3 regions of the Streptomyces sp. RLA012 genome follow, and region 2 is predicted to be linked to each of the others. Evidence: riboswitches for the same ligand, from Rfam matches in the RefSeq annotation. Region 2 holds a riboswitch; each other region holds the start of a gene.
The links. A riboswitch is a leader RNA that binds a small molecule or an ion and turns the genes downstream of it on or off. The one in region 2 is predicted to bind S-adenosylmethionine.
Positions count from the first base shown of each region.

Region 1: linked by a shared signal. The riboswitch ahead of RV986_RS09045 (putative leader peptide) and the one ahead of RV986_RS37870 (aminotransferase class V-fold PLP-dependent enzyme) in region 2 are both predicted to bind S-adenosylmethionine.
Region 3: linked by a shared signal. The riboswitch ahead of RV986_RS01625 (putative leader peptide) and the one ahead of RV986_RS37870 (aminotransferase class V-fold PLP-dependent enzyme) in region 2 are both predicted to bind S-adenosylmethionine.

Region 1 covers NZ_JBWDPA010000002.1:1,908,580-1,915,591, reverse strand. The annotation lists gene RV986_RS09070 (dioxygenase family protein) at 1-357, shown strand, start outside; gene RV986_RS09065 (maleylpyruvate isomerase family mycothiol-dependent enzyme) at 424-1,218, shown strand; gene RV986_RS09060 (MarR family winged helix-turn-helix transcriptional regulator) at 1,304-1,849, opposite strand; gene RV986_RS09055 (YceI family protein) at 2,039-2,554, shown strand; gene RV986_RS09050 (glutathione S-transferase C-terminal domain-containing protein) at 2,790-3,569, opposite strand; gene RV986_RS09045 (putative leader peptide) at 3,793-3,867, opposite strand; SAM riboswitch class IV at 3,904-4,049, opposite strand; gene RV986_RS09040 (amino acid ABC transporter permease) at 4,637-5,602, shown strand; gene RV986_RS09035 (amino acid ABC transporter ATP-binding protein) at 5,599-6,423, shown strand; gene RV986_RS09030 (ABC transporter substrate-binding protein) at 6,536-7,012, shown strand, end outside.
Region 2 covers NZ_JBWDPA010000002.1:8,249,191-8,256,202, forward strand. The annotation lists gene qcrB (cytochrome bc1 complex cytochrome b subunit) at 1-1,253, shown strand, start outside; gene trpD (anthranilate phosphoribosyltransferase) at 1,430-2,494, shown strand; SAM riboswitch class IV at 2,595-2,711, shown strand; gene RV986_RS37870 (aminotransferase class V-fold PLP-dependent enzyme) at 2,914-4,275, shown strand; gene RV986_RS37875 (Lrp/AsnC family transcriptional regulator) at 4,484-4,765, opposite strand; gene RV986_RS37880 (rhomboid family intramembrane serine protease) at 4,762-5,493, opposite strand; gene RV986_RS37885 (hypothetical protein) at 5,646-5,885, shown strand; gene RV986_RS37890 (NYN domain-containing protein) at 5,920-7,012, shown strand, end outside.
Region 3 covers NZ_JBWDPA010000002.1:281,251-288,262, reverse strand. The annotation lists gene RV986_RS01645 (dipeptide ABC transporter ATP-binding protein) at 1-1,376, opposite strand, end outside; gene RV986_RS01640 (ABC transporter permease) at 1,358-2,287, opposite strand; gene RV986_RS01635 (ABC transporter permease) at 2,284-3,243, opposite strand; gene RV986_RS01630 (ABC transporter substrate-binding protein) at 3,247-4,872, opposite strand; gene RV986_RS01625 (putative leader peptide) at 5,133-5,258, opposite strand; SAM riboswitch class IV at 5,293-5,406, opposite strand; gene RV986_RS01620 (phosphotransferase enzyme family protein) at 5,488-6,570, opposite strand; gene RV986_RS01615 (ABC transporter ATP-binding protein) at 6,567-7,012, opposite strand, start outside.

The DNA.
Region 1 (7,012 bases), 6.3 Mb from region 2:
CTCGGCGCCCGGCTGGGCCCGTTGCGGGAGGAGGGCGTCCTGGTGATCGGCTCGGGGTTCATGACGCACGGGCTGCCGTTCCTCACCCGCGAGATGCTCACCAAGGGCGAAGTGCCGGGCTGGTCCTCGGACTTCGACGCCTGGGTCGCCGACGCGCTCGCCCGCGGCGACGTGGACGAACTCGCCGCGTTCCGGACCCGGGCGCCCGGGATGCCGTACGCCCATCCCACGGTCGACCACTACATCCCGCTCTTCGTCACGCTGGGCGCCGGCCCGCGCGCCGACCGGGCGGTGCGCACCACCGTCGAGGGCTACATGATGGGCTTTTCCAAGCGATCCTTCCAGACCGCGGTGTGACCTCCCGTACCCTTCCGTACCCTCCCGTACCCTCACAAACCCCCTCCACCTCAACGGAGTCGAGATATGACCGAGCGTGCCGACCAGACCATCGACGCCCTGCGCAGCGGGCACGACTACCTGGCCACCGTGGTGCACGGGCTCGCCACCGCCGACCTCACCCGGCGGTCCGGGGCGTCGGACTGGGACGTGTCCCAGGTCCTCAGCCACCTGGGCAGCGGCGCCGAGATCGGCCTGGCCTCGCTGGAGGGTGCGCTGAACGGCAGCGGGCCCAAGGACGGCGACTTCAACAAGTCGGTGTGGGCGCGCTGGGACGCGATGACCCCCGTCGAGCGCGCCGAGGGCTTCGTGACCGCCAACGAGGCACTGGTACGCGGCTACGAGGCGCTCGACGCGGGGGCCCGCGGAGAACTCCGGGTCGATCTCGGCTTCCTGCCGGCGCCCGTGGACGTCGCGACGGTGGCGGGCCTGCGGCTCGGCGAATTCACCCACCACACCTGGGACGTGGAGGTGGCCTTCGACCGCACGGCGGCCCTGGCACCCGCCGCGGTCGAACCGCTCCTCGACCAGGCCGGCCTGCTCATAGGCTTCCTCGGCAAGGCCGACGCCCTCGGTGGACGCCACGCCCGCCTCGCGGTCCGCACCATCTCCCCGCCGCGCTCCTTCGGACTCGACCTGGGCGACGCGGTGGCCCTCACCGACGAACCGGCCGAGCCCGACGCCGTCCTGAGCGCACCCGCCGAGTGGTGGCTGCGCCTCGTCACCGGCCGCCACGCCGCCGCCCACACCCCGGCCGGGGTGACCCTCAGGGGCGACACCCTCACGCTGGACGACCTGCGGCGGGTCTTCCCCGGCTTCTGACCCGCCGTGCTGTACGGGCGCCCTGTACGGGCAAGCTGTACAGGCGGGCTTGTACAGGCGGGCCGGGTCACCGCCTGCGCCCGGGCTACTTGCTCAGCCCCTCGGGGGTCACTTCACCCTCCAGGGGCGTCCCGGGGTCCGCGCCGGGCTCCGGTACGGGTGGCAACAAGTCGTGCAGCGCCTCGTACCGCTGTGCGCAGGCCGTCTGGGCGATGGCCTGCGAGACGGCGTCGGCCAGCGGACCCGTGGACTCGCGCAACAGGCGGCGCGCCTTGTCGGTGAGGGCCACCTCGATGCCGCGCCGGTCCCCGCACGCCGAGCGCCTGGTGATCAGGCCCGCGTGCTGCAGGCAGGCCACCTGATACGTCAGCCGTGTCTTGGGGCGGCCGAGCAACTCCGCGATCCTTGTCATCCGCAGGCTGGAGCCGGGCTGGTCGGCCAGCAGGCACAGCACCAGGAACTCGTCGTGCGTGACATCGAGGCTGTCCTTGACGCGGGCACGCAACTGCTGCTCGATCGCCCCGGCCGCCGCCAGCAGGCGCATCCAGGCCCGCAGCGGGGCGGGCAGCAGCTCGCCGTCGCCCGTCGGCTCATGTTCGGGCAGATCAGCGGGGGTGGATGAGTCGGCCATGGTGTCACAGTCTACCGGTTGTCCAAATTTGAAGAACCGGCTAGCGTGGGGTCATCCAAATTTGGATGATCGACGTTGTCCCCGTAGTCCCCGGGTGCCGCGCGCTTCCCTGTGTCGCACCTTCGTGCGTCGTAACACCGTGGGTCGTCTCACCGCTGTGCACCGCTCGTAACCGTCTGGAGAACACTCATGACCGTCGCTGTCGAAACCGGCCTGTGGCAGCTCGACTCCGCCCGTACCACCGTCGCGATCAAGCACAAGACGATGTGGGGCATGGTCACCGTGAAGGGCACCTTCACCGGCGTCACCGGAGAGGGCGAGGTACAGCCCGACGGGACCGCCAGTGGCACCATCACCATCGATGTCGCGTCCCTGGACACCAAGAACGCCAAGCGGGACAAGCACCTCCGTTCCGCCGACCTCTTCGACGCGGACCGGCACCCCACGATCACCTTCGCCGCCCGTAACGCCGCTCCCGGCGCGGACGACACCGTCGAGATCGGCGGACAGCTGACCGTGCGCGGTATCAGCCGGCCGCAGCCCGTCACCGGCCGGGTGACCGAGGCGAGCGCCGACACCGTCACCCTCACCGCGGAGTTCACCGTGGACCGCGACCAGTTCGACATGGGCTGGAACCAGATGGGGATGCTCCGCGGCCTGACCACCGTCATCGGCACGCTCGTCTTCACCCGCGCCAAGGCCTGAGCCGGCCCGCCGCCAGCGCGGCGGCAGACAGCGCTCGTCCGGCTCCACGGTCCGCCGGATGCGGCGGCCGATGCCGCGCAGCTGCAGCTCTCCTCGTCGGTCGGCCAGTGCGGCTGCGGCGGTGTTCCCCTGTGCGCGGCGATCCCCGCCGGGATCCCGGGGACGTCCGGCTGACCGGCTGACCGGCTTACCGGTTGTCCCCGGGAGGGCGCGGAAGAGTGCGGAAGAGTGCGGATCAGTTCGGCAGGGTTCGGCAAGGCCTCCGTCGCACCGTGGTGCGGAAGGCCGGGTGGGTGCCGAGTCGACGTACGTAGTCCTGGAGATGCCGGTACGGGAAGAGGGCGTCCGGCGCGTCGAGTTGGGTGAGGGCCACCCAGAGGTCGACGTCCGCGGCCGTCAGCTCGTCGCCCAACGCGTAGGTCCGCGAGGCGAGTTGCCGGTCCAGTGACTCAAGTGCCGCCGCCCGCGTCTCCGGCCGCGCGGCCGAGGTGACGTCCCGGTCGAGACGGTCACGGAAGGCGTCGATGTCCGCGGCGAGCGCCGGTGGGTGCAGCCGGGGGAGACGGGCGTCGTCGCGGCACGGCAGCAGCCCGGCGAGGTCGTGCAGGATGTCGGGCGTGTGGTTGCTCACGATACGTCCGCTCCAGCGGTCGCACAGCGCGGGCACGGTGAGCGGACCGTCGTAGTGGTGCCAGGTGGCCTCGTACGCGCCGCGCAGTGCGGCGAACGAGTCGGAGGCCCCGGTTGTCTCGCCTGTCTCCGTTGTCTCTCCTGCCCCCGCCGTCTCGGCTGTCTTGGTGGGGAGCTCCAGCAGTGTCGTGGCGACCGACTCCTGCAGACCCAGCAGATCGAGGGTGATCGAGACGCGCAGCGAGCAGGGACAGCCCTCGGAGAGGTACAGCTGATAACGGTGCGGCGCCGGGTAGAACCCGCCGGCCAGGCCCACGCCGATCCGGCTGTGGACGCGGTGCGGGCGAGCCGGTGCGGCGGCGCCCCGCAGGCCCGCGCCAACCACCCCCGGAACGCGCGTGGTTGACGTACACGTGCCGGAGGTACCTGCGGTCGAACTGAGCGAAACTGTCTCGGGCATGACTCTCCTGGGAACGACGAAGCCCCGGCCACCTCGTGGGCGACAGCGAACGAAGAGGACGAAGGGGGCGAGGGGAGGCGAGGGGAGTGACTGCGCTGACGTACGGAGGGACCGGTCCGGATCGTGAGACACGACGGACCGGACGGATCTAGTACGCGCTGGAGACCCGCTGCAGATCGATATGCAGACGCCTCGTCAGACCGTTCGTGCCCTTCCCGGTCATTCCCACCGCTCCCATGTCCGGGGCTCGCGAGAAGCGAGACCACGCTTGCCCCGCCGCTCCGGCGGGACCCGGTCGTCACCCGGGGCACCCCGTCGCGGTGGAAGGGTTGCCTGTCAGCGGGCCGGGGCCGATAACCGCGTCGTACGGGAAATCCCGTGCGACGGGCGCTGACGATCGTGACCGTCCTCGTCAGTCTCCGTGCGGTGCGTGTAGGCGTCAAGAAGGCCTGTGCGCGGTCTCACGACGTGGTCATTCGGGCCGGTGAGCGTTGACAAGCACCAGGGGCCATGCCTAACTTACGCCGCATTGGACCGGAACGACTCCGGTGCACGTGAGGCCCCACGGGGCGGAATGGTGACGGTGACCGCGATGTACGCAGCCGAGGGGACGACCGCTCCGCGGTGTCACGGCTGCCCCGGCGCCGCACTGTGTTGTACCAACCGCCGCGCCCGCTGTCTCTGTCAGGCCTGACCGCTTCCGCCTGCGAGGCATCGAGCCTCCGAACGGCCGAATCTCCGAACGGCCGAAACTCCTCCACGAACCGCGACCGAACCGCGACCGAACCTCGGACGTTCACCGTCTGAGGCGGGGACGTTCGACGTCCGAACCTCTGGCCGTCACCGTCGCTCCGGCACGCCGTCGAGGAGATTCCCCCTCCGTACCCGCCGTATCTCCGTATCTCCGTACCTCCTGACATCCGTCTGTCCCCGCGCGCACTGTCGTCGTCGTCCGGGCCGCGGCGGGGTGTCCGCATTCGTTGGAGCCCTCCATGAGTGAATCCCTGGGCTCCGCCGTGCCGTTGAGCACGGCGGAGCCTCGACCGGCGGTGGCGCAGCGCGTACTGCCGCTGCGCCACCCGGGCCGCTGGATCGCCTCGGCGATCGTGCTGGTCGTGGTCGCCCAGATCGTCCACGGGCTGGCGACCAACCCCTTCTTCCAGTGGGACCGCTTCCCGTACTGGTTCCTGCGGCCGACGATCCTCGACGGGTTGCTCATCACCCTCGAAGTGACCGCCTACAGCGCCCTGTTGGGGCTGCTCGGCGGCATCCTGCTCGCCCTGGGCAGGCTCTCCGGGAGTCCGGTCCTGCGCGCGGTGAGCTGGGTGTACATCTGGCTGTTCCGCTCGGTGCCGCTCATCGTCGTACTCCTCTTCCTGTACAACTTCAGCGCGCTCTACCAGACGCTGAGCCTCGGCGTCCCGTTCGGCCCCGCCTTCTTCACCTTCGACGAGTCCCGGCTCGCCACCGACATGGTGGTCGCGGTCGTCGGACTGAGCCTCAACGAGGCGGCGTACGCGGCCGAAGTGGTGCGCGGCGGGATCCTCTCCGTCGACCAGGGCCAGCACGAGGCGGCCTCGGCGCTCGGGCTGCCGAAGGGCTATCAGTTCACGAGGATCGTGTTCCCGCAGGCGCTGCGCTCCATCACCCCGAACTACGTCAACCAGCTGATCGGCCTGATCAAGGGCACGTCGCTGGTCTTCTACGTCTCGTTGCTCGACCTCTTCGGCTCGGTGCAGAGCATGGGCAGCACCTACTCCGGCGACATCGTGCCGCTGCTGCTGGTCGCCACCGTCTGGTACCTGATTCTCACGAGTGTCGTCTCCGTCATCCAGTTCTACGTCGAGCGGTACTACTCGCGGGGCGCCCTGCGCACCCTCCCGCCGACCCCTTTGCAGAAGGTCCGCTCGGGTCTCCGTGACCTGCGGGCCCGGGTCCGCGAGGAGGCGGCGTCATGACGAACGAGACCTTGGACATACGTCCGGCCGCGGTCGAGGTCCACGACGTGCACAAGTGGTACGGGACCCAACGCGTCCTGAACGGCGTGGAGTTGACCGTACGTCCGGGAGAGGTCACCGTCGTCCTCGGACCGTCCGGGTCCGGCAAGTCCACGCTCCTCAGGGTGATCAACCATCTGGAGAAGCCCGAGATCGGCCATGTCAGCCTGAACGGCGAGCCGATCGGCGTCCGCCGGCACGGCAAGCGCAGCGAGATGGGGGTCCCCCCGGCCGAAGGCTGGGGGAGGCTCAAGGAGCTGAGCGAGCGGGCCATCCGGGTCCAGCGCAGCCGCATCGGCTTCGTGTTCCAGAACTTCAACCTGTTCCCGCATCTGACGGTGCTCGACAACGTCGCGGCGGCGCCGGTGGCCACCGGCAGGCTGGGCAAGCCCGAGGCCCAGGAGCTGGCACGCACCCTGCTGCGCCGGGTGGGACTCGCCGACAAGGCCGCCGCCTATCCCCGTCAGCTGTCGGGCGGGCAGCAGCAGCGGGTGGCGATCGCCCGCGCCCTCGCGCTACGGCCCGGCGTCATCCTCTTCGACGAGCCCACCTCCGCCCTCGACCCCGAGCTGGTCGGCGAGGTACTGGCCGTCATCAAGGACCTCGCCACCAGTGGTACCACCCTCCTCATCGTCACCCACGAGATCGGCTTCGCCCGTGAGGTCGCCGACCGGATCGTCTTCCTCGACGAGGGCCGGATCGTCGAACAGGGCCCGCCCGCCGAGGTGTTGGACCACCCGAAGCACGAACGGACCAGGGACTTCCTGAGCAAGGTCCTCTGAGCCCCCTCCCGTACAGCCCACCGCCACAGCCACCGTCACCGCTATCTCCATCACTGCCACCGCCAACGTGCCCATCGCCATCGCCATCCCCATACACCGAACAAGGACAGCCATGCGCACCCTCACCCTCCGCAGCAGACTCCTCCGTGGCCTCACCGTGTCCACCGCCGTCGCCACCCTCGCCACCGGGCTCGCCGCGTGCGGGGGCGAGAGCGACGCGGCCACCACCTCCGGCAGCGCCGCGGTCGGCACCGTCACCGTGGGCGCGCTCTCCAACGGCGCCGCCCAGCAGACCGACCTCAAGGTGTCCGAGGTCAAGTCCATCAGCGCCGAACTGCCCAAGTCGGTGGCGAAGAGCGGCACGTTGGTCGTAGGGGTCGGCGCCCTGCCCGCCGGTTCTCCGCCGCTGGCGTACGTGGGCCAGGACCAGAAGACCCTCACCGGCGCCGAACCCGACCTCGGCAGGCTGGTCGCCGCGGTCCTCGGGCTGAAGCCGGAGGTGAAGAACTCCACCTGGGAGAACCTGTTCGTCGGCATCGACAGTGGCAAGGTCGACGTCGCCTTCTCGAACGTCACCGACACCGAGGAG
Region 2 (7,012 bases):
TGTTCGTGCACATGATGCGCGTGTTCTTCACGGGTGCGTTCCGCAAGCCGCGTGAGGTCAACTGGCTGTTCGGCTTCCTGCTGTTCGTCCTGGGCATGTTCACCGGCTTCACCGGTTACTCGCTCCCGGACGACCTGCTCTCCGGCACCGGTGTCCGCTTCATGGAGGGCGCGGTCCTGTCCGTGCCGATCGTGGGCACGTACCTGTCGTTCTTCCTCTTCGGCGGGCAGTTCCCGGGCGGCGACTTCGTGGCCCGCTTCTACTCGGTGCACATCCTGCTGCTGCCGGGCATCATGCTCGGCCTGGTGGTCGGCCACCTGATCCTGGTCTTCTACCACAAGCACACGCAGTTCGCGGGCCCCGGAAAGACGAACAACAACGTCGTCGGCATGCCGCTGCTGCCGGTCTACATGGCCAAGGCCGGAGGCTTCTTCTTCCTGGTCTTCGGTGTCATCGCGGCCGTCTCGGCGATCGCCTCGATCAACCCGATCTGGACCATGGGCCCCTACCGCCCGGACATGGTGTCCACGGGCGCCCAGCCCGACTGGTACATGGGCTTCTCCGAGGGCCTGATCCGTGTGATGCCGGGCTGGGAGATCAACGTCTGGGGTCACACGCTCGTCCTGGGTGTGTTCATCCCGCTGGTGATCTTCCCGCTGGTCCTGGTCGCGATCGCGGTCTACCCGTTCATCGAGTCCTGGGTCACCGGCGACAAGCGCGAGCACCACATCCTGGACCGCCCGCGCAACGTCCCGACCCGGACCGCGTTCGGCGCCGCCTGGATCAGCTGGTACTTCGTCCTGCTCATCGGTGGCGGCAACGACATCTGGGCCACGCACTTCCACCTGTCGATCAACTCGATCACCTGGTTCGTGCGCATCGGCTTCTTCGTTCTGCCGGTCATCGTGTTCGTGATCACCAAGCGGGTCTGTCTTGGCCTCCAGCGCCGCGACCGGGACAAGGTGCTGCACGGCCGCGAGTCGGGCATCATCAAGCGCCTGCCGCACGGTGAGTTCATCGAGGTGCACGAGCCGCTCGGCCCCGAGGCCCTGCACACGCTCACCGCGCACGAGCAGTACCAGCCCGCCGAGATCGGCCCGACGGTCGACGAGAACGGTGTCGAGCGCAAGGTCAAGGGCACCGAGAAGCTCCGCGCCAAGCTCAGCGAGGGCTACTACGGGGAGGACAACCAGATCCCCAAGCCCACGGTCGAGGAGTACAAGGAGATCACGAGCGGCCACGGCCACCACTGATCCTTTGACCGGTTGACCGGTCGCCACTGATCGCCACGGCAAGAGCCTCCGTCCATTGCCCGGACGGGGGCTCTTTGCCGTGCCCCCGGCTGGATAGGGTGGACCCACCCCCGCACGCGGGGGCGAGCCCGTCTGCGTACGTCCATCCGCGTACCTCTACGAACCCAGGAGCGACCATGAGCGCTGTGAACCCCGCTGGAGGCGACACCACGGCGGACCGCTCCTGGCCCGAGGTGCTGAACGGCCTGCTCGACGGCCGCGACCAGAGCGCGGACGACACGGCCTGGGCGATGGACCGCATCATGAGCGGCGAGGCGACGGACGCACAGATCGCCGGCTTTGTGGTGGCGCTGCGGGCCAAGGGCGAGACCGTCGAGGAGATCTCCGGCCTCGTCCGCACGATGTACGAGCACGCCAATGTGATCGAGGTGCCCGGAGAGACCGTCGACATCGTCGGGACGGGCGGTGACGGCGCGAAGACGGTGAACATCTCCACCATGTCGTCCATCGTCGTGGCCGGCACCGGCGCCAAGGTCGTCAAGCACGGCAACCGGGCCGCGTCCTCGGCGTCCGGTGCCTCGGACGTCCTGGAGCAGCTCGGCGTCAATCTGCAGCTGACGCCGAAGCGGGTGGCCGAGGTGGCCGAGGAGGCCGGGATCACCTTCTGCTTCGCGGTGAAGTTCCATCCGGCGCTGCGCCATGTGGCGGCGGCGCGGGGGCAGCTGGGGATCCGGACGGTGTTCAACTTTCTCGGTCCGCTGACGAATCCGGCGCGGGTGCGGGCCCAGGCGGTCGGGGTCGCGGACGCCCGGATGGCGCCGATCGTGGCGGGTGTCTTCGCCGAGCGCGGCCATTCGTCACTCGTGTTCCGCGGTGACGACGGGCTGGACGAGCTGACCACCACGTCGACGTCGAAGGTCTGGATCGTCCGCGACGGGAAGGTCACCGAGGAGCGCTTCGACCCGCGTGACGTCGGCCTCGACCTCGTCCCCGTTCAGGCCCTGCGCGGGGCCGACGCCTCGTACAACGCGGACGTCGCCCGGCGGCTGCTCAGCGGCGGGACGGGGCCCGTACGGGACGCCGTGCTCCTGAACTCGGCGGCGGCCCTGGTCGCGCTGTCCCCGACCGACGCGCCGCTCACGGACCAGCTGCGGGCCGGGATGGCGAAGGCGGCGGAGGCCGTCGACTCCGGGGCGGCGGAACGGACGCTGGAGCGCTGGGTGGCGGCCAGCCAGGCGTAGGCCTCCGGCGAGGCCCCTGATCTCCGACCGCAACTCCGTCGTCCCGGTATACGGACAGCGGGGTTGCGGTCGGAAGATCGTGTGGCAGGATGCGATATCAGGTCATGAGCGACAGCCATCAGGCCCCGGCCGGCTGTCCGGCAACCCTCCGTCCGTGGCGGGGTGCCCCGGGTGAAGACCAGGTCGTAGGCAGCGAGGTCTACGGCAAGCGCGGACCCCTCGCCCTCTTTCGAGTGGACACAGCCCAGGGGTCCTGGTCGTTCGAGGGAGCCTTCTGTGAGCAAGCGAATGCGGTAGGGCGTAGAGCCCCGCTTCCGCACACCCTTTTCCTTTCTTTCCCGCGCTGAGCCGTACCACCGCCGTACCCCCGTGCACCCGGCTCGCGCGGTGCTTCCGCCTGCCTCTCACAGGAGCTCGCCATGTCTGTCTCCCTCGCTGCCGCCGACCAGTCCGTTTGTGCCCCACTGCCCGTTCTGGGACGTGATGTGACCGTCCCGCTCGTCACCGGCGGCGACGTCACGTACGCCGCGCTCGACTACGCCGCCAGCGCCCCGGCCCTGCAGCGGGTCTGGGACGACGTCGCCGCGTACGCCCCGTACTACGGCAGCGTGCACCGCGGCGCCGGGTACCTCTCGCAGCTGTCCACCGACCTCTTCGAGAACGCCCGCGGGACCGTCGCCGAGTTCCTCGACTGCCGGGAGGACGACCAGGTCGTCTTCACCCGCTCCACCACCGACTCGCTCAACCTGCTCGCCGCCGCCCTTCCGGCCGACTGCGAGGTGTTCGTCTTCGAGACCGAGCACCACGCCTCGCTGCTGCCGTGGAAGGACGCACGGGTCACCTATCTCGACGCGCCCCGCACCCCGCACCAGGCCGTCACCACCCTGGAACGCGCCCTCGCCGAGCGCGACCCGCACGGCCCGGCCCTCGTCTGTGTGACCGGCGCCTCGAACGTCACCGGCGAGGTGTGGCCGGTGCGCGAGCTGGCCGCCGTCGCGCACGCGCACGGCGCCCGTATCGTCCTCGACGCCGCGCAGCTCGCCCCGCACCACCCGGTGTCCGTCCGCGACCTGGACGTCGACTGGGTGGCCTTCTCCGGACACAAGCTGTACGCGCCCTTCGGCTCCGGTGTCCTCGCGGGGCGCGCCGACTGGCTGCGCGAGGCCGAGCCGTACCTCGCGGGCGGCGGCGCCAGCCGCAAGGTCACGCGGCGTACGGACGGGGGAGTGGACGTGGAGTGGTACGAGAGTGCCGCCCGGCACGAGGCCGGTTCGCCGAACGTGATCGGCGTCTACTCCATCGCCTCCGCCTGCAAGGCCCTCACGGAGGCGGGCTTCGACACGCTTGTCGCACGTGAGCGGCAGCTGATCCGCGCGGTGCGGGAGGGGCTGGCCGAGGTGCCCGAGGTGCGCGTGCTGTCCCTCTTCGGGGACGACGCTCCGCGCGTGGGCGTCATCTCCTTCGTCGTCGAGGGCTGGAACAGCTCCCACTTCGCCGCCGCGCTCTCCGCCGAGTACGGCATCGGGGTGCGCGACGGGCTCTTCTGCGCCCATCCGCTGGTGCGCACGCTGCTCGGGAGCGATCCGCAGACGCAGGGCGAGTGCGGTGCGCCCGAGGCGGCGCCCGGGGAGAAGTCGCTGAACGCGATCCGTGTCAGCTTCGGGGCCGGTACGCCCGACGAGCACGTGGAGCGCTTTGTGCGGGCCGTGAAGGAACTGGTGCGGGACGGGGCGAAGTGGAACTACCGCACGCAGGACGGCCGCTGCGTGCCGACGGCCTGAGGCGGTCTGGGCTCCGCCCTCGGCCCCGGGTTGTTCGTCTGCGGGTGAGTGGGGGCTGGTTGCGCAGTTCCCCGCGCCCCTGAGGCCGGGGCTGCGCCCCGGATTCCCCCGGCCGCCCGCAGTCTTTCGGCTGTCGGCCGGTGGGGGCTTGTCGCGCAGTTCCCCGCGCCCCTGAAAGCCTCGGGTCCCGCGGTTGAGGACCAGGGAGTCAGTTGTCGAGGCCGATGGCGAAAGCGGCTTCGAGGTCGTGCTGGGAGTAGGTGCGGAAGGCGACGTGGGTGTCGGTGGCCTCGACGCCGGGGATCTTGCTGATCTTGCCGGGGATGACGTCCGCGAGGTCGTCGTGGGCCTTCACCCGGACCATGGCGATCAGGTCGTACGTACCGGTGACGGAGAAGACCTCGCTGACACTGTCCAGCGCGGCGATCGACTCGGCGATCTCGGGGATCCGGTCCACGCTGGTCTTGATGAGCACGATCGCGGTGATCACGGCTGGTTTTCTCCCTCGGGGGCCGCTGCTGGGGTTTTCACTCTAGTCGCCCGCCCGAACCGCACCCACGCGGAGACGAAGCCCAGCGAGAAGCCCACCAGGTGGGCCAGATAGGCGACACCGGGCCCCGAGGGACTGCGGCCCGCCGCCACCCACTGCAGGGTCGCCCAGAACGGCAGCACGATCCAGGCGGGAAAGCGCAGCGGCAGGAAGAAGAGGAACGGGAAGAGACTGGTCACCCGGGCCCTGGGGAACAGGTACAAGAACGCTCCGAGGACCGCGGAGATCGCCCCCGACGCGCCGACCAGACTCTGCTCGGAGGCGGAGTTCGCGATCGCGTAGCCCAACAGGGCCAGATATCCGCAGGCCACGTAGAAGACGGCGAACCCGAGGTGGCCCATGCGTTCCTCGGTCATCGCTCCGAAGACGTAGAAGAAGAGCATGTTGCCCAGGAGGTGGAGCCAGCTGCCGTGGATGAACAGGCCTGTCGCCGGGGTGAGCCAGGCGCTCGGGTTCCCGTCGAAGAGCTCGGCGGGGATCACGCCCCAGCGCCGGAAGTAGGCCCGCTGGGCGACCAGCAGCGCGTCCCCGGTGCCGTACGTCGGATTGAGACCAGAAGCCGGCCCGATCAGAAAAATCAGGCAGCACAGCACGATCAGCCCGTACGTCACCGGCGCGGACTGCCCCCGCACCGCCCTGCCCGTCGCCCTGCCGCACGTGCTGATCATGGAACAGAGCATGACGTAACCGGACCGATACGCACAGAGTGCCTCGCCGTCATGGACGGCCGAGCGTCGAGTACCCGCCAGGCCGTAGGGTAACGAGCCACACGTTCCAGAGACGGGCGCTGGGCGGACACTAGAAGGAAAGCGACTGCCATATGACGGTTCCCCTGCCGACCGCCGAGACCCGCTGGCGCTGCACGCTCTGCGGCAACCTCACGCGATTCGACGTGACCCGCTCGTCCAAGGTCGTCGAGTATGTGCACCTCGACCTGGCCGGGGAGCCGAACGTGGAGGAGCGCGAGGTGGTCAGTGAGACCATCGAGTCGGTGCGCTGTCGCTGGTGCAATGCGGTGGATCAGGTGGAACTGGTGGACAGGCCGGGTGCCGGCTCCTGAGGGAGCGGGCCCCGCACAGACATTGGGGTGACGGATGGCGGAGACCGCAGGCGGGGAGCCGGACGACGGCACCGCTGAGGTGCTCGACCGGCCGCTGCCCGACGCCGTGCGCCGCCGTGTGGTGCAGATCGTGTCCGACGGGTTCGGTGGGCTGACCGTAGCCGAACTCCCCGCACAGTTGCGGCAGTACGCCCGATTCGCACCCAATCGGCGGGCGAAGTTCGCCGGTAACGCCATGGCCGCCGCGCTGGAGACCGACCCGCTGTTCAGGCAGCGTATCGCCGAGAAGCTCAGAGAGGCGCAGCCGGAGCTGGTCGGCGCCCTCGACTCGGGTGCGCCGCCCCCGGCCGCGGACCCGCTGGACGTGGCGGCCGCGGCCTATGTGCTGCGCCCCACGGGCTGGGTGAAGCTGGTGACCGCCGCGGGCGAGGAGGCCCTGCGGGCGGACGCCGAGCGGGCCGGCGAGGAGAGCCGGGCCGAGCTGGAGCGGCTGCGCGAGGAGCTCGCCCGGGCGCGGGGGCACACCAAGGCCGAAACCGAGCGGTTGCGCACGGAGTTGGAGACCGCGAAGAAGGAAGCGGAATCGCTTCATCGCAAGCTGCGTGGCGCCCTCAGCGACGTCAAGCGGGGCGAGGCCGCGCTGCGCAAGCTGCAGGGCGAGATGGACACCGTACGGGCGGAGGGGCAGGCCCAGGTGTCCGCGGCCGAGAGCGAGACCCGGCGGCTCAAGGCGCGGCTCTCGGAGGCCGAGTCGGCCCTGGAGGCCACCCGCAAGGCGGCGCGCGAGGGGCGCAGCGTCGAGGACATGCGCGTACGGCTGCTGCTCGACACCGTGCTGGACGCGGCACAGGGGCTGCGGCGTGAACTCGCCCTGCCGCCGGTGTCCGTACGGCCGGCGGAGACCGTGGACGCGGTCGAACCGGGACAGATGACACCCAAGGACATTGCCGCCCGTGCACTGTCCGAAAATGATCCAGCGATCCTGGACCAACTGCTCGCGCTGCCGCAGGCGCATCTGGTCGTCGACGGCTACAACGTCACCAAGACCGGCTATCCGCAGATGCCGCTGGAGAAGCAGCGGCTCAGGCTGCTCGGGCAGCTGTCGCAGCTCGCGGCGCAGACCGGGG
Region 3 (7,012 bases), 8.0 Mb from region 2:
GCCGGACGGCGGTCCAGCATCGGGGCGGGCAGCGCCACCCGGTCGAGCAGGTCGCGGGCCCGTGAGAGCCGGGATGCCCGGTCGCCGACCTTGAACGCGCGCAGCGGCTCGGTGATCACCTCACCGATGGAGAACCGCGGGTCGAGCGAGGCGTACGGGTTCTGGTAGACGAGCTGGGCCCGTCGGCGCAGTTGCCTGGCCTGTGCGCCCCGAGCGGTCGTGACATCGGCGCCGTCGAACAGGATGTGTCCGGCGGTCGCGTCGGTCAGGCGGAGCACCAGGCGGGCGGTGGTGGACTTTCCCGAGCCGGATTCGCCGACCAGAGCGAGGGTCTGGCCGCGGTGGAGGGTGAAGCTGACGTCGTCGACCGCGCGCAGCGTCCGGGACTCGGCGCCCGCGCGGGGCAGCCGGAACTCCTTGACCGCGTTGCGGACCTCGACCAGCGGCGCCTCCTCGGTGGCCGGAGGCGCCGAGACCCGGGCACGGGGGCGGGCGGTGGCCAGGCTCGGCGCGCTGGCCAACAGCCGTCGGGTGTAGTCGTGTTGGGGGTCGGCGAGGATGCCGCGGGTCGGACCGGCCTCGACGACCCGTCCCTGCGACATGACGACGAGGCGCTGTGCCCGGTCGGCGGCGACTCCGAGGTCGTGGGTCACCAGCAGGATCGCGGTGCCCAACTCCTCCGTGAGGCCCTGCAGATGGTCGAGGATGACTTGTTGCACGGTGACATCGAGCGCGCTGGTCGGCTCGTCGGCGATGATCAGCTTCGGTTTCGCGGCGATGGCGACGGCGATCAGGACCCGCTGCCGCATTCCGCCGGACAGTTCGTGCGGGTACTGCTGTGCGCGGGTCGCCGCGTCGGGCAGGCCGGCCTGGTCCAGGACGGCGATCGCGCCCGACGGCGCGGAGCGGCGGGTCGCCAGCCCGTGGATGCGCAGCACCTCGGCGACCTGTTCGCCGATGCGTTTGACCGGGTTGAGCGACACCGACGGGTCCTGGGGGACCAGGCCGATCTGTGCGCCGCGTACGGTGCGCAGCTCCGCTTCCGTCAGCGAGGCGAGGTCGTGCCGGCCGAAGCGGATCGTGCCGGCGTCGATGCTGCCGTTCGGTGCCAGGAGCCGGGTGATCGCATGGGCGGTGGTGCTCTTGCCGGATCCGGACTCGCCGACCACCGCGGTCACTTCGCCCGGACGTACGTCGAGGTCGACGTCCCGCACCGCCTGCACGGTGCCGCCGCGGGTGCGGTAGGACACCGACAGGCCGCGTATCTCCAGCGGGACGCCCTGCCCGGGGTTCGGGCCGGTGCCTGGTGTGGTCGTCAGGTTCTCACCCGTTCCGGGTTCGTTCGTCACCTGGCCGGTCATCGCTGCCGGGACCATTCGCCGTCCAGCGCCCTTGCGATGCGGTTGGTGGCCAGCACGGTCGCGGCGATCGCCAGCCCGGGCAGCGCGGTGAGCCACCAGGCGTTGGCCAGGTAGTTGCGGCCGTCGGAGATCAGCGTGCCCCACTCCGGCGCCGGTGGCGGGGCTCCGTAGCCGAGGAAGCTCAGCGCGGACACGGCCAGGATGGAGGAGCCGAAGTCGAGGGTGGCCAGGACGATCACCGGACCCGCGGCGTTGGGCAGCACGTGCCGACCCAGCACCGAGAACCAGCGGGATCCGCACGAGTGTGAGGCCTCGACGAAGACCGCCTGCCGCACCCGCAGCACCTCCGCCCGCGTCACCCGTGCGAAGCCGGCGACGCTGGCGATCCCGACCGCGACCGCCACCTTCACCGTCCCGTAGCCCAGCGCGGTGACCAGGGCCAGGGACAGGAACAGCGCCGGGATCGACAGCAGTACGTCGACGAAGCGCATCAGCACGTCGTCGACCCAGCGTCCGACGAACCCGGCGACCAGACCGAGCAGGCTGCCGACCACGAAGGCGACCGCCACCGCGATCAGCGTCGCCTTCAACGACAGCTGCGCACCGTGGACCACCCGGGAGAACACGTCGCGCCCCAGTTCGTCGGTGCCGAACCAGTGCGCGCCGCTCGGGCTTCGGAAGTTCTGGGACGGCACCCCCCTCAGCGGATCCCGCGAGGTGAACAGCCCCGGCCGGAACGAGGCCAGCACCACCAGTACGACGACGAGGACCGACAGCAGCAGGCCGGGGCGCCGCAGCACGAACCGCAGGACCCGCCGCACGTCGACGCGGCGCCCCGATCCGGGGCCGATTCCCGGATCGACCGGTCGCGCGAGGCCGAGTGCGGCGCCGGTGGCGTCGTCGACGAGACCCTGGCTCTGGCTCATGCGAAACCCGCCTTCCTGCCCGAGGCCACCACGATCCGCGGGTCGAGCAGCGGATAGACGAGGTCGACGATCAGGTTCGTCACTACGAAGATCAGTGCCCCGAACACCACCACCCCCTGGACCAACGGGATGTCCTGGGCCGTGACCGCGGCGGCCGTCACCCGGCCGAGGCCGTCACGCGAGAACACCGTCTCGACGACCACCGAACCGGCGATCAGCTGCCCGACCAGGAGGCCGACGACCGTCAGGGCCGGCAGGGACGCGTTGCGCAGCGCGTGCCGCAGGTGGACCCGCCAGCGGCCGGCGCCCTTGGCGCGGGCGGTCTCCACATAGGCCTGATCCAGCGCGGTGAGCAGGCTCTTGGCCAGTACCTGCGCAACCTGCGCACCGGTCGGGATCGCCAGTGTCACGGCCGGCAGGATCAGTCCCCGCAGCCCGTCGTTGCCGAAGGCCGGGAACCAGTGCAACCGGAAGGAGAACGACTCGACGAGCACAAGCCCCACCCAGAACGTCGGGACCGACACTCCCAGCGGCGGCAACGACAGCAGCAGCTGCCGCAGCCACCGCCGCGTGGTGTAGGTCGCCAGCACCGCCAGACCGCCGCCGAGGACCACCGCGAGCAGCAGCGCGGCACCGGTCAGCTGCAGGGTCCCCGGCAGTGCGTCGGCCAGCGTCGAGGCCACCGGCCGACCGGTGGAGACCGAGTCGCCGAAGTCCCCGCGTACCACCTTGCCGAGGTGGTCGGCGTACTGCACCAGCACCGGCTTGTCGAAGCCGTACTGCTGCCGCAGCGCGGCGATCTGCGCCGGATCGATCTGGGCCGAGTCCGATCCGGCGCCGGCCATCGCCGAGACCGGATCACCGGGCAGGTAGTCCAGCACGAGGAACGACACCGTGTAGGCCGCCCACAGCACGCCGATCGCCTGGGCGAGACGTTTGATCACATAGCGGCGCATGTGCTAGCCGATCCAGGCGTCGTGCAGCTGGACCCGGCTGGAGGCATCGAAGTCCAGGTTGTGCACCTTCTTCGACACGCCCAGCTGAGTCTGCAGTTCCACCACCGGCACGACGTACGCGTTCCGCACGATCAACTGCTGTGCTTCGCCTGCCAGTTGCTTCCGCTTGGCCGTGTCGGTCGTTGCCGCCTGCCGGGTCAGCACTGAGTCCAGCGGGCTCGCCGACAGGCGATAGGCGTTGGCCAGCCCGGTGGAGTACAGGGTGCGCAGGATGTCCGGGTCGGCCCGGGTCAGGTTGCCCCAGAGCGCGTCGTAGTCACCGGACTGCTGCGTCTGGGCGAGCTGGGAGATCTGCAGCTGCTTGAGCACCACGTCGATGCCGACGGCCTTGAGCTGCTGCTGGATCAGCTCCAGCGTCGGCTGGTTCGTGGCCGAGTTCGCGAACCACTTGACGGTCAGGCTCAGCCTGGTGCCGTCCTTCGAGCGGACACCGTCGCCGCCCGCCTTCCAACCGGCCGAGTCCAGCAGGGACTTGGCCTTGGCCGCGTCGTAGGCCAGGTCCGTGTTCAGATCCTCGTAGTCCGGCGTGGTGCGCGCCAGGACGCTGGTCGCCGGCTGGGTGCCGGTCGGGAACACGGTGTCGGCGATCTGCTGCCGGTCGATGGCGTACAGGATCGCCTGCCGTACCTTGGCGTCCTTCAGGACCGGGCGGGAGTTGTTCAGCCCCAGGTTGAACACCGCACCGGGATTGGCCCGCCGTGCCAGGTTCACCGGGCCGCCCTTCAGCGCCGCCTCGTTGGCCTTGCCGACGCTGCTGATCGCGTCGACCTGACCGGACTGCAGACCGCCGGCGCGCACACCGGCCTCGGGCACCACCTTGAACACGAGCTTGTCCAGATACGCCTCGCCCTTCTTGCTCCACCGCGAGGAACCCCAGGCGTATCCGGTGCGCTTGGCCAGGGTGATCGACTGGTTCTGCACATAACTCTTCAGCGCGAAGGGCCCGGATCCGACCACTCCCTGGCTGCACTTCTGCTGCGGGGTCCTCTTCACACTCGCCGACGACTCGATGCCCAGCGAATGCGTCGAAGTGGCCTGCAGGAACTGCGCGTTGGGCTGCTGGAACTTCACGCGGACGGTGAGTGGGTCGACCACGGTGGTGCTGTCCACGCCGCTCAAGTAGCCCTCGGCCAGGGTCCCCAGGGCGCCGAGCTTCGGCACCGCGTCGAAGTTGTCCTTGACCACCTGCGCGGTCAGCTCGGTCCCGTCGCTGAAGGTGACACCTGATCTGAGACGGAAGGTGAACGTCGTCGCGTCCGAGCTGATGGCCCAACTCCTCGCCAGCCAGGGCACGATCTTGCCGGTCCTGGGGTCCTGGTCGGTGAGGGAGTCCACGATCTGCCGCACCGAGTAGATGGTGTCGTTGCTGGCCACCTGCTGCGGATCCACGCAGCCGGCATCGGAACCCACCGCGAAGGTCAAGGTGCCACCGGACTTCGCCCGGCCGCTGCCGCTGCCGGTGTCGGAGTCGTCGCCGCCCGACCCGCAGGCGGTCAGCAGGACGCTGGTGGTCAAGAGGGCGGCCAGCACCGCCCATCGGGTGGGTCGGAAATCCGGATGTGCTGTCACCGAGGATTCTCCTACTCGTGTCACCAGGCACGGGATGCCGTGCGGATCACGGCCGCGCGTGGGTGCGCCGCCCCGGCCGGTGCAACTCCGACGACGGGGCAGTGCTGTTCAGGCGGGAGTCAGAGGGGAGTCAGGCAGGAACGGGTGTCGGCGGCTGCGGAACATGTCCGTGCACACCGACAGCACCGCGGGAGGCCACGGGGAGGTGCCTGCGGGAGCCACGGGCGACGACGGACGTCAGTCGGCCCTGGGGAAGGCGATCAGGCGTGACAGAGGCAGCTGGTGAAGCGCTGCAGATCGATGTGGCGTCGGCGCGAGAATCGGGAGAACACCGTCGCGGCCACGAGGGAGGCACGTGAGGCACTCAGGTCACTGTTGTGTTGCATGCCGGTCCTCCCCATCTCCGGCCCCGGCCAAGGGGCCTCGCGCTTGCAGAGATCGTCGGTGACCCTGCCGGGCTTTCACCTGGAGCACCCCACCGCGTCGGAGGGTTGCCGGTCAGCAAGCCAGGGCTTGACGCTGACACTCGATGCCGATCGTGATCGTACGGAGCGGTGCTGTCGTACGTCAATGGCGGCATTGGTGATCACGGGGCGAACATCGCCTGGTGCGGCACTAGGAACGATGCGCGCGCAGCCGTACTCGATCGAGGAGCCGGAGCCCGTCGCCGGTCGTGAACCACCGGGTGTGGTCCACCAGATACCGGTACGCCAGATCGGCATTGGCCCGCGATCCGGTGACGCCGTGGAAGTAGCCCAGCTCGGAGAGGGCGAACTCCGCGTGCACGAGCGGCAGCAGTTCGGGCAGGGCAGCCGACTCGGCGGGGCTCAGCGGGCGTACCGAGGTGTACCCGTCGAGGAGCGCGTCCACGTCGTCCGGGCGGACGGGGCGGGACGGGTCGAGCCACTGGACGGTGTTGCGCTCGATGGCGGTCGCGAGGTCGTGGACGGCGGTCGTGCGGTCGCTGAGGCCGAAGTCGAGGACGGTCGAGACCGTGCCGGTCGCGGGGTCCCACAGGAGGTTCGAGGCATGCCAGTCGTTGTGCGTCCACAGCGGTGCGAGGCGGCCGAGGTGGGGCAGCAGACGCCGGTGGAAGGGAAGATGGACCGCGCGCAGGTCCGCCCGCCAGGGACGGCCCGCCAACGCCGCCACCAGTGCCGGTCGCTCGGCCGCGTACGCCTCCAGCGCGGCCTCGGGGTCGACCGCCGCGAAGACGCTGAAGGAGGAGACGAGGGGCTGTGGGCGCCGCCTCGGGGCGCCGAACCCCTCCGCCGCCAGATGGAGTTGGGCCAGTGCGGCACCGGCGGCCCGGGCATGGGCCACGGACACGAACGGCGACCACGACAGCGCGTCCCGGTAGAGATCCGTCCCCGTTCCGGCCGTGTGGACCTCGTACACCCACTCCCCGCGCGCCTCGGCCCCCAGCACCTCCACGACCGGCGCACCCCGGTCTCGCAGATACCGCAGGAAGGCGTGCTCCTCGGCCAGACCTTCCAAGGTGCGTACGTCGCGGTGGTGCCGTTTCACGAAGAGCCGTCGTCCGCCCCGCTCGACCAGGGCGGCCGCCGACAGCGGGCGCGGGCTGCGCCACAGTACGCGCACGGAACCGACGACGGCCTCGACCTCCGCCTCGGTGAGCGGCGGCCAGTCGGGGGCCACCGGTTCCGTACCCATGCCGTGGGCCAGGAGCTCGCTCATCCGGCCGTCACCTCGCTCTCCACCCGGCTCGCCCGGCCGCTGAGGGCGTCCAGCAGCCGCCGCTCGGTCGCCGCGAACTCCGGTTCGATGAGGGCGTCGAGGCCGCGCGGGCCGGAGCGCGGCACCTCGATGCGCTCGACGACCGTGGCCGGGCGGGGCGAAAGGACATGCACCGTGTCGGCGAGCAGGACGGCCTCACGAATGTCGTGCGTGACCAGTACGACGGTCCAGCGGTAGCGCTGCCACATGTCGGCCAGCCACAGCTGCATCTCCGTGCGGGTGAGCGAGTCCAGCGCCCCGAACGGCTCGTCGAGCAGCAGCACCGGCCGCTCCAGAACGACGGTGCGCAGCAGCGCCGCGCGCTGCCGCATACCGCCGCTGAGCTGGAAGGGATACGAGGACTGGAAGCCGTCGAGGCCGAAGGCCCCGAAGAGTTCGCCGG